Regions from separate parts of the Brevibacillus sp. SKDU10 genome, predicted to be linked through region 2. Evidence: riboswitches for the same ligand, from Rfam matches in the RefSeq annotation. Region 2 holds a riboswitch; the other holds the start of a gene.
What was found. Region 2 has a riboswitch for lysine ahead of dapD (2,3,4,5-tetrahydropyridine-2,6-dicarboxylate N-acetyltransferase). Riboswitches for the same ligand answer to the same signal wherever they lie in the genome.
Positions count from the first base shown of each region.

Region 1: it holds a riboswitch for lysine, as region 2 does, so the genes downstream of both, AYJ08_RS16680 (amino acid permease) here and dapD (2,3,4,5-tetrahydropyridine-2,6-dicarboxylate N-acetyltransferase) in region 2, are expected to answer to the same signal.

Region 1 covers NZ_LSSO01000180.1:12,900-18,644, forward strand. Annotated here, with positions in the region: gene AYJ08_RS16670 (DNA topoisomerase III) at 1-1,391, shown strand, start outside; gene AYJ08_RS16675 (DUF418 domain-containing protein) at 1,441-2,622, shown strand; lysine riboswitch at 2,711-2,899, shown strand; gene AYJ08_RS16680 (amino acid permease) at 3,014-4,522, shown strand; gene AYJ08_RS16690 (DUF4912 domain-containing protein) at 4,846-5,505, shown strand; gene AYJ08_RS16695 (phosphoglucomutase/phosphomannomutase family protein) at 5,695-5,745, shown strand, end outside.
Region 2 covers NZ_LSSO01000048.1:14,710-20,454, forward strand. Annotated here, with positions in the region: gene AYJ08_RS03965 (amino acid ABC transporter permease) at 1-399, shown strand, start outside; gene AYJ08_RS03970 (amino acid ABC transporter ATP-binding protein) at 415-1,158, shown strand; gene AYJ08_RS03975 (WG repeat-containing protein) at 1,479-2,651, shown strand; gene AYJ08_RS03980 (hypothetical protein) at 2,794-2,994, shown strand; gene AYJ08_RS03985 (hypothetical protein) at 3,128-3,394, shown strand; lysine riboswitch at 3,469-3,653, shown strand; gene dapD (2,3,4,5-tetrahydropyridine-2,6-dicarboxylate N-acetyltransferase) at 3,788-4,498, shown strand; gene AYJ08_RS03995 (aspartate aminotransferase family protein) at 4,573-5,745, shown strand, end outside.

The sequences.
Region 1 (5,745 bases), on a different contig from region 2:
AGGCAACCGCTAATAAGATTTTTAAGTTTTCGCCTAAAAAAACGTTGGATATAGCCCAACAATTATATTTGAAGGGATTTTTATCTTATCCGCGTTCTGATTCCAGCTTTGTTACACCAGGAGAAGCTAAGAGTTTTCCAGAAATTTTGTCCAAGCTGGCTAAAAAGAAGGAATTTCAATCATTCTTTCCTACGCCAATTCATTCAGTAGCAAATAACAAACGCTATGTAAATGAAAAGAAGGTAACGGACCACTACGCTATTATTCCTACAGAGCAGGTGCCACATTTGGACAAGCTCTCTGCTGACGAACGCCATATCTATGATTTGGTGGCACGCCGTCTGATCGCTGCTCATTATGAGCCGGCGATTTTTGACTATACTACGATTACTACCTTGGTGGATGGGCGAGCAACCTTTATCAGTAAGGGAAAATGTCAGGTACAAGCAGGCTGGCGAACCGTGTTATTTCAAGGTCAGGAAGAGGACGACAAGGATAAAGAGGAAGAAAAGCTACTGCCGCCTGTTGAAAAAAATGAAACAGGGAAGGTAAGCCGTGTAAAAGTCAAAGCGGGCAAAACCCAACCGCCGAAACGCTATACAGAGGGTCAATTAATTACGCTAATGAAGACCGCAGGTAAGCATTTAGAGAATAGCGAGTGGGAAAAGGTCTTGTCTAAAACCGAGGGACTCGGTACAGAGGCTACACGAGCGGGTATTATTACAATGTTAAAGGATCGCAAGTACATCGAGGTGAAGAAAAACCAAGTATTTGCCCTAGAGAAGGGGAGCTTATTAATTAATGCCATTGGAGATAAGATTCTTGCTTCTCCAGAGATGACGGCTCGCTGGGAACAACGGTTGGCAGAAATTGGGCAGGGGCAGGCTTCGGCGCAGGAATTTATGGAGCAAGTCAAAAAATTAGCGCACAAAATTGTTCAGGATGCTACCGAGCAATCTGCTACATGGGACTTTTCCGGCACGGATATCGAGGCAATGCCTAAGCAAGCCTCTAAGTTTACGGTAGGGAAAAAGATAGCGGTTTGTGCTGGATGTAGGGGCTCGATTGTAGATAAAGGGAATTTCTATGGCTGTGATCAGTATAACAAGACGGGGTGTAAAATCACTTTACCGAAAAAATTACTTGGCAAATCCTTGTCTGCCACCAATGTGAAAAAACTGATGGAGCAAGGAAAAAGCGGATTAATAAAAGGCTTTAAAAAAGGTGACAAGACGTTTGATGCCTATTTGAAATGGGATTTAGAGAAAGCGCAATTTCAATTCGAGTTTGAAGCAAAAACAGCTTCTTCGGGTGCTAAGGAGTATAAAAAACCAAGCGCAAGAGCACCGAAAGGGAAAAAAATTACAGAAGCGCTATATTCTACTGAGTAGAAAAGAATAAAAGAAGGCAAAGTAACAAACAAGAAAGAAAGGGGGTGTGATGATGAAGCAAGCAAGACCGATTTCCGTTAACGATCGAATAACATCAATTGATACCGTTAGAGGCATTGCGATCCTGGGTATCTTTCTGGTGAACTTCCCGGCTATGCTAGGAATCCAACCGCTTGACACGAGAGGGTATACCCAAGGGGCTGATGCCATGTTTCGCTTTGGCTATGACTTATTTATCCAAACAAAATTCTACTCCTTATTTGCCTTTTTATTTGGATTGGGGTTTTATCTATTTATGAGTAGAGCAGAAGCGAAAGGGTATAGGATGAGGGCCCTTTTTTCGATGCGTCTAGCTGTGCTGTTTCTTCTGGGATGCCTGCATTTTCTGCTTTTGTGGTACGGTGATATTTTACATATGTATGCATTAGTGGGCTTTTTACTTTTATTTTTTTATCGTCAGAAGGCATCAGCATTGTTTGTTTGGAGCATTTTTTTAATGGCTCTGTTTATGTTGTTTATCTGGTTTGCTTTTTCCGGGGATATTGATTTAGATCAAAAAGTGCTATTGGAAGCTCCTTGGTTTAATGGACTAGAGGATTATGCACAAAAAGTAAGTCAACGCTATGAAATGCTAAGTGGCATCCAGATTCTCAATGTAATTATCTATATTCCTGAATTACTAGGACTTTTTTTGTTGGGATTGTGTGCAGGGAAGATCAACTTTTTTCAACGTGTGCATGAATGGAAACGTGGATTGCGCATCACTCAGATTGTCAGTCTAGTAGTAACGATTCTATTGTTTATTCCGATGTTTCGTTATTATTTCAGCCATGAAGTCTATGTGTCTGAAGAAATTCAAAAGTACATTCAATTGACAGGAAAAACGTTGTTCGTCTTTTATCTCGTATCTATTGTTCTGCTTCTGGAAAACAAACGTTTTCGAGCAAAAATGCAAGGCTTCACATATGTGGGGCGTATGGCATTAACCAATTACTTATTGCAGACATTGGTAACAGTCCTATTGTTTTCCCTGTTTATTCCTAATACGGCAGGAATTCCGCTATGGATTGGATTTATATTTTGTATTACGATCTATCTATTACAGATCATGTTTAGTAAATGGTGGTTATCTCAGTATGCCTTTGGACCAATGGAATGGCTGTGGAGATGTGCAACCTATATGCAAAAGCAGCCACTACGGCTGAAGCAACAAAGCCGTGATCGATCATAGAAAGGCTAAAAATCTAGTTGAAATCTAATGGTTTATCATCTATAATGACATTATCTTTTTTAATAAAATAATAAATCCTCATCATATCTGGTGAGGTAGAGGTTGCGGTATTTAAGAGTATGCTGGACGAGACCCAGAGATGTTGTAGACTCCATCAGAAAGGAAAGACCGCCGAAGCTTGTACAAAGACTCTGTGATGTACAGGCTGGGGCTGTTTCCGAAAGGGACAGAACTGTCACGTTTATTTGCCGAATAAGCGTGTTGTGCTATCTTCATGGAAGGTATGATGCGGGTTACGTATAAATCCGTCGACAGATTCTAAAATGACGGATTTTTTATATTCCCACTCCTTCCTTGCACGTATCTTTGAAAAGATAAGGAGTGTTTTTTTATGTCACAAGCAACAACTGGGAATGAAAGTGTAACAAACATATCGGCAACTAGGGATGGGGGACAGCCTCAAGAATTGAAGCGCGGTCTAAAGGCTCGACACCTGACGATGATCGCTCTTGGCGGTTCTATTGGTACGGGGTTATTCCTAGCAAGTGGGGGAGCTATCTCTCAAGCAGGCCCTGGCGGTGCGATTGTAGCATATGTAGCAATTGGTATTATGGTATATTTCTTAATGACCAGCTTGGGTGAAATGGCAGCTTATATGCCGGAGTCAGGGTCTTTTAGTACCTATGCAACAAAGTTTGTAGATCCTGCTCTTGGCTTTGCATTAGGATGGAACTATTGGTATAACTGGGCTATTACGATTGCAGCCGAGTTATCTGCCGCTACGCTTTTAATGAAATTTTGGTTCCCGAACAGTTCATCTTTGTTATGGAGCGGCTTGTTTTTAGCCTTTATGTTTGGATTAAACTATCTATCTGTCAAAGGATATGGGGAGTCAGAGTTCTGGTTCTCGATGATTAAAGTAGCAACTGTTATTATTTTCTTGGTAGTTGGTATCTTAATGATTTTTGGCATCATGGGCGGAGAGGCTGTAGGTTTTACGAACTTTACCATTGGCGATGCTCCATTCCATGGCGGCTTTATGGCAGCCCTTGGCGTATTTATGATTGCTGGGTTTAGCTTTCAGGGTACAGAATTAATCGGGGTAGCGGCAGGAGAGAGCGACGATCCGCGTAAAAATATCCCGAAAGCCATCAAGCAGGTGTTTTGGCGCATTCTGTTGTTCTATGTTTTTGCCATTTTAGTTATTGGTTTGCTGGTACCCTACACCAGTCCGAATCTGGTAGGTGGAGATATAGAAGCGATTGCTCTAAGCCCGTTTACAATGGTATTTGAAAAAGCAGGCTTGGCATTTTCTGCCTCTGTGATGAACGCTGTTATTTTATCGGCTGTATTATCTGCGGGTAACTCTGGTATGTATGCTTCTACACGGATGCTGTGGGCGATGGCGAAGGATGGGAAAGCACCTAAATTTTTTACAAAACTAAACCGCCGCGGTATTCCGATTTACTGCTTGTTAATGACAGCATCAGTTGGGATGGTTGCTTTCTTCGCTTCTCTTTTTGGCGACGGGGTTGTGTATGCATGGTTGCTTAATGCTTCTGGTATGTCTGGCTTTATTGCTTGGTTGGGCATTGCAATTAGTCACTATCGCTTCCGTCGAGCGTTTGTGGCGCAAGGGCATAGCTTGAGTGAATTGCCTTTTAAAGCAAGATGGTTCCCATTCGGTCCGCTATTTGCTTTTATACTGTGCATCGTTGTTATTATGGGACAGAATTACGAGGCATTTATTGGAGATAAAATTGATTGGTACTCTATGATGGTGTCCTATATCGGCATTCCGATCTTCCTTGCTTTATGGTTGGGATACAAATGGGTCAAGAAAACAAAGGTTGTGAAATTGCACGATTGTGATTTTAGCAGTGCACATGTAAGAGACTAGCCTGTAGTCCTTTTATATTGCTCATAATAATCAATACAGGAAAAACCACTTTTCAAGCTGGAAGAAATTCTGGGGCTTGTGAGTGGTTTTTTTCTATGCTTCTTAAATGTTTCCAATCCACGTAAGCTTCTTGTCCATCGATTTTTCTTTTAAAAAAATTTAGTAAATATAAAAATTTTGTCGAACTAGCATTCTCTATGCCGAACGTTTTAGCTGGTATCGACAAAAGAAGAAAAGTTATGCGTTCAGCGTTCGACATGATTTGAAGGCAAGCTCTTTTATACTTAAAAGCAATGAGTTAAGCAGAAAGGAGCACAACCTTCATGATTACAAGAATCCTACAAATGCGAGCACAATCCCTATCACTGCAAGAAATCGCTACAAGGTGCGAGATGACCATTGGCCAAGTGAGATACCAACTTCATAAATTTGGACTGAAGTCGCAGGCTTACAAGGAGAGCAGCCAAAGCGTAGCAGAGGAGTCCTTCATTAATTTGTTCATGGGAAAGGTTGTTAGCCCACCTTTTTATCCTGCTGTCTATCCATTGGAAACGGACAGAGGGGAGAGCTATACTACTCAGGAGAAAGACTTTTTAGCTGAACAAACCCAAGGACAAGCTATCTTAGAGGAGAAGCGAGTCCCTTCTATAGCTGTTATTCCAACGGCACCAGACACTGTGTATATCCATTGGTCTATTTCTGAATATCGCCTGCATATGATTGCGGGGTACCTAAAGGAAGAGTGGGCGAAAATTACACAAGGAATTCGTCTTTATGAGGTGGAGGAAGGCATATCCTCTAATAGGGAGGTGGGGTATAAAGACGTGTATATGAACGAAGAAGCAGAAGCCTGCTACGTTGAACATTTGCAAACAGGGAAACAGTACGTAGCAGAGTTTGGTCTTTATGCTTCTGGGCAATTTTGTCCTATCATGCGGTCTGAGAAAGTGAGATTGACAGCTTACCGGTACGCCGTTTGGTAAAAATTAGGGATGACACTCCTTGAAGCGTCTAGTGAAGAAATAAGGATTTTCATGATAGATATGTAAAGCGGCCAATGTGTCGCTTTTTTATTTGTTTCTGTTCCCAAACCTTCTATCCTACTATTTCCCTTCATACAGTAAAAATGGAGTATTTGACGTGACTACCTTGTCTAGCATGGAGGGAATCAAATGAAAAAACAGATTGTTTTTGGAACAGACGGCTGGAGAGCTGTGATGGCC
Region 2 (5,745 bases):
CCGGCTGCCATTATTGGTTTTTCTTTAAGTGTGGGAGCGTATAACTCCGAAGTGATCCGTGCAGCTATTCAATCAGTGCCTAAGGGGCAGTGGGAAGCGGCTTATACAATTGGGATGACCAAAAATCAGGCAAGACGCCGAATTATTCTTCCTCAAGCTCTACGTGTGGCGATACCGCCGCTTGGTAATTCGTTTATTAGTCTAGTGAAAGATACCTCTCTAGCCGCTACTATTACAGTGACAGAGATGTTTCAGATATCGCAACAGATTACTGCGATGACATACGAACCCTTGGTGCTCTATTGTGAGGTCGCGATTATCTATCTGTTTTTCAGTACGATATTATCAGCATTGCAAAGCCGTGTGGAACATCGTCTGGAACGCCGTATGGCTAGGTAGGAGGAGAGAAGCATCATGATTGAGATAAAAGGACTTCATAAAAGCTTTCAACAAATTGATGTTTTAAAGGATATATCTGTAACGATTAAAAAAGGAGAGGCTGTCGTCATCATAGGCCCCTCAGGCTCTGGAAAAACTACATTGCTTAGATGCATGAATCTTTTGGAAATACCTACATTGGGAAGCATGCAAATAGGAGATCAACGTCTTGACTTTACACCTGCTACTAAAATGAAGGAAAAGGATTTGCTTCCTATTCGTAAGCAATCAGGTATGGTTTTTCAAAGCTATAATCTTTTCCCGCATATGACAGCCCTAGAGAATGTCATGGAAGGACAAGTTATTGTAAAAAAACGTTCGAAGGAAGAAGCCAAGGCGAGAGCGGAGGAAATGCTTACAAAAGTGGGTCTTGCTGATCGAATGAACATGTATCCCCATCAGCTATCTGGGGGACAACAGCAGCGGGTAGGTATTGCCCGTGCGATGGCACTAGATCCAACAGTTCTACTGTTTGATGAACCAACCTCTGCACTAGACCCGGAATTAGTTGGTGAGGTATTGAAGGTTATGAAACAGCTAGCAGAAGAAGGAATGACAATGGTGATCGTTACCCATGAAATGAATTTCGCACGAGATGTAGCCGATCGTATCCTCTTTATGGATGGCGGTGTCATTTTGGAACAGGGGACTCCTGAGGAAGTCTTTGAGCATACAAAAAACGAACGAACGCAACAATTTTTACGGCGCATACAAGCATAACGATTGAGCACTGGAGCTATTCCAGTGTTTTTTTGTTTTTTACCAATATCGAGCTTTGATTTAAATAGTAAGGGTAGGGTTACTGTATAAAGGTAAGATGTAAGAGAAATTGGTAAAAAAAAGATGAAAACGTTTTGGCATCTAAGTACGTCTAATAAATAAGTAAACAGGAAAGCCTAAAAGACGAGCACAAAAGCCCGAGACAGCTTTTTATAGGTAGCACTTATTTTTATGGAAAGAATACATAGCAAGTAGCTTAGTAAATTGACGTGTCTCTTCTTCAATAACGATATGAAATTCGAGGAAGCAGGTGGAGAGTAATGAACATCTCAAAATGGACAAAAACAGGTATTGCAGCAGTTCTTTGTCTACCATTCATACATGCAGCAGGTTCACATCATTTTTTGCAGGCGGCTGAGAAACCGGTATATGTAGCCCAGGTGTCCGAGGAGACCAAAGGCGCTGGTAACCAAGGCACACAAACATCCAAATCCGCCGGTACAGAAGAATCTGTTTCAGTCGAGGATAAACAAGAAGTTCGCCTATATTCTATACAGGATCAAGATAAGCATGGCTTTATTGATGCAACGGGAAAGGTAGTCATCGCTCCCCAATTTGAAGTGGTTGGCGAGTTTCATGAAGGGCTTGCCGTTGCTAAGAAGGATGGGAAATACGGGTTTATCAACCAGCATGGCTCTTTTGTAATCCCTCCTCAGTATGAGGAAGCAGATTCGTTCTCAGAAGGAGTAGCTGCTGTTAAAGCAGGGGATCGCTTTGGTTTTATCAATAAAGAAAATAAGATGGTGATCCCAGCCAAGTTCCAATTTGCTCGTAGCTTTCAAAATGGTCTAGCTGCTATAGGTGAAAATCATAAATATGGTTTTATCAATAAGAGTGGACAAATCGTGATTCAACCAGAATATGAGATTGTCTGGGGTTTTCAAGAAGGTACCACTGTAGCCTATAAGGATGGAAAAGCAGGTTATCTTGATCAAACAGGAAAGGTCATCATTCCTTTTACTTATCAAATTGCGAATCCATTTCAAGAAGGGCTGGCCCTAGTCTATGCGGGTGAGGAAAGGGGATATAGTCTCATCAACAAGCAGGGTCAGGAGGTAGTGAAACCAGAGGGCTTTGAGCCTGGAAGCTTTTCAGAAGGAGTAGCCGATGTGATGGTTGCTGTGGATGGGGATTTTAAAGCCAGCTATATTAACAAAAAAGGTGAGTTTTTACTTCCACCTACTTATGAACGTACATTGCCTTTTTCCGAGGGACTTGCTTCTGTTAAGGTGAATGGCAAATATGGATTTATCAACAAGCAAGGAAAAATGGTAATTAAGCCTCAGTTTGAATCGGGCGGTGTATTTCATAACGGTTTGGCTTATGAGGTAACACATGACGAACAAGGATATAGCTTTTGTTATGTCAATAAACAAGGTGAAATCGTTTGGAAAAGCTCTGTTATGAAGGAGTTTCCAGGGGATTTGGAATAACTTTGTCGAAGCTCTCGCGATATTGGTAGCGAGAGCTTTTTATTGTGAAGTAAAATATGTCTAAAATGTGTCTAAAGTCATTTGAATGTTCTGTTAAATAAAGTATAATATTGGTAATGATTTGGAAAGGGGATATAAAACCATGGAAATCGGCATTGCTATGTATCCGATCATAGGGGTCTTAGTCTTCTCTTTCATCTTGTTCTACTACTTGTATAAAGGAATTATGAAGGATACAACAAAGCACGATGAGGAGCATGTATGGGTTGATTACGATACGAGCTTTATGAAGGAGACTCCTCACTCACAGCAGAAAAAGGCAAAAAGTAATCAGAATATGTAAACTACAAAATGGTTGAAGCGCTCCTCTGAAGGGGTGCTTTTTTACTTATGTAATTTTTAAATTTCCTGAATTGTATGTTATAAATAAATGGAAAGGCTTCGAAGCTGTCAATTTTTTTAAAAGGAGAGCGTCCATGCGTAAACCATATCTTATTGGCCTTGTGTTATTAGCTGTTTGGTTTGTCTGGCTCCTCTATGGATTAAAGTTTTACCGAGGAGAACAATTTAGCACTTTATTTTTATTAGTTGCTTTTGGTACAGGCGTTTTTCCCATCTATTTTAGCTTCGTTCATTTATTAATTGGTGAACGATCTAAGCAATGGATCAGTTGGGTTGGGATTGTAGCTACGGCTTTTGTGATCGTACCCGTTTCGATTTTTCTTTTATACCGATTTGCTTAAAAAATCCATTTGTACAAAGCGGTTGTCAGGTAAGGGTTTATCTGATAAAGTGAAGTGAAAATTACATAGGAATAATCCAAAATAGAGGTGCGCAGCGGATGAGTCATCCTGTTTGCTTTACATCGCCGGGACGATGAGGACAGGATAAAAGGTCAATGCGCCGAAGTCGTTGCTGACCGGCAATCTACGGCTGGGGTGTACGTGAATAACGTACGTCCTGTCATGAAAGGTGTGCCTTTCGTGGAGCGCTATTTATGAGTTGCCAAGGTAGAACCAGCAATGAGTAGGCGATCCACTCATTGCTTTTTTGCTTATCAAGGGGTTATTCTTTTTTCAAAACAGTAATTTTGCAATAGCGATTACATAAACCAAATTGGTAGGAGGAAACACTCGATGAACATGATGAATGCCCACGAAATTATCAGCTTTATTCAAAAGAGCGAGAAGAAGACGCCTGTGAAGGTGCATGTAAAGGGAAATTTAGAAGGAATTGATTTTGGCCAAAATACAAAAACCTTTATCATAGGCAATGTAGGTGTATTGTTTGGCGAATGGAAGGACGTACAGCCTGTGCTTGAAGCCAATAAGGACAGCATTGAGGACTATGTGGTAGAGAGCGATCGTCGCAATTCTGCGATCCCGATGCTAGACACAAAAGAAATTCAAGCGCGTATTGAGCCAGGTGCTATCATTCGTGATCAAGTACACATTGGAAATAATGCAGTAATTATGATGGGTGCGGTAATTAATATCGGTGCTTCTATTGGAGAAGGTACTATGATCGATATGGGCGTTATTATTGGCGGACGCGGCACGGTTGGCAATAATTGCCACATCGGAGCAGGAGCTGTCATAGCAGGGGTCATTGAGCCGCCTTCTGCCACACCTGTAATTATTGAGGATGATGTATTGGTTGGAGCAAATGCTGTTATTTTAGAGGGTGTACGGATTGGTAAAGGCTCAGTGGTTGCTGCGGGAGCTGTTGTAACACAGGATGTTCCTGCGAACGTAGTAGTGGCTGGGACACCGGCAAGAATCCTAAAAGAAATTGATGCAAAAACCAAGTCCAAAACAGAGATTATGCAAGAACTGCGTCAGTTATAAGTATGTAAAAAACTGTAAGGTATATATCATATCAGCTAGTCATAGATTGAGCTGAATAAAAGGGGCGTCTTCCCATGACGGATTGGCTACAAAAAGATGAAACCTATTTGATGTCCACCTACAAACGATTGCCGATTGCAATTGAAAAGGGAGAGGGCAATTATTTACTTGATACAGAGGGAAAAGCTTATCTTGATTTGTTTACTGGTCTGGCTGTCTCTGTTCTGGGCCACTCTCATCCCAAAATTGTAGAAGCTCTTGTAGAACAGGGAGAGAAATTCTTGCACATCTCCAACATTTTTTTGAACAAGCCAGCCATCACATTGGCAGAGCAGTTAGTTAAGCATACGATTCCGGGAAAAGTTTTCTTCAGTAACTCAGGAGCTGAAGCAACAGAAGCTGCGATCAAGCTTGTGCATAAATGGGCAAAAATGACCGGAAGAGAGAATGCTGGGATTGTTGTGCTAAAAAATAGCTTCCACGGCAGGACGCTTGGAGCTGTCAAGCTAACAAGACAAGCTCATGTTTATCAGGACTACCCGTTGCCGGCATTTCCTGTATATGAGGTAGCTCCTGGTGATATAGAAGGATTGGAAGAGATTATTACGACGTACTCACCTGTTTGCTTATTAATGGAGCCAGTTCTTGGATCGGGTGGAGTTATTCCGCTTTCCGAGAGCTTTTTGCAAACAGCTTTTGCTCTGTGTAAAGAACATGACGTGCTATTTGCTATGGATGAAATTCAAACAGGTATGGGACGAACTGGTAAACTGTTTGCCTACCAGCATACGACTGTGGAACCTGATCTTATCTTATTTGCCAAGGGTGTCGGCGGTGGATTACCGCTAGGTGGGGTGATCGCTGGAGAAAAACTGGCCAATCTTTTCAAGCCTGGAGACCATGGGACAACATTTGCCCCCTCTCCATTAAGTGCAGCATTGGGCAATGCGGTTATGGAAGCTCTGCTGGTAGATGGATTGCTTGAAGAGGGGAAAAAGCAAGCAGAGTATTTGTGGGCTCGTATAGCTCATTTAGTTGATGAATATCCACAACTTCTATCTGATATTCGAGGCAAAGGCATGATGCTCGGCATTCAGACGAAGCTAGCTCCAGAAGAGGTTAGTCATATCCAACAAGGGATGCTAGAGGCCGGCTTTTTAATTGATGTTACGCAGAAAACAATTATTCGACTATTGCCTCCGCTCACCCTAACCAGCGAGGAGATCGATCGCTTTATGGTGTGTTTC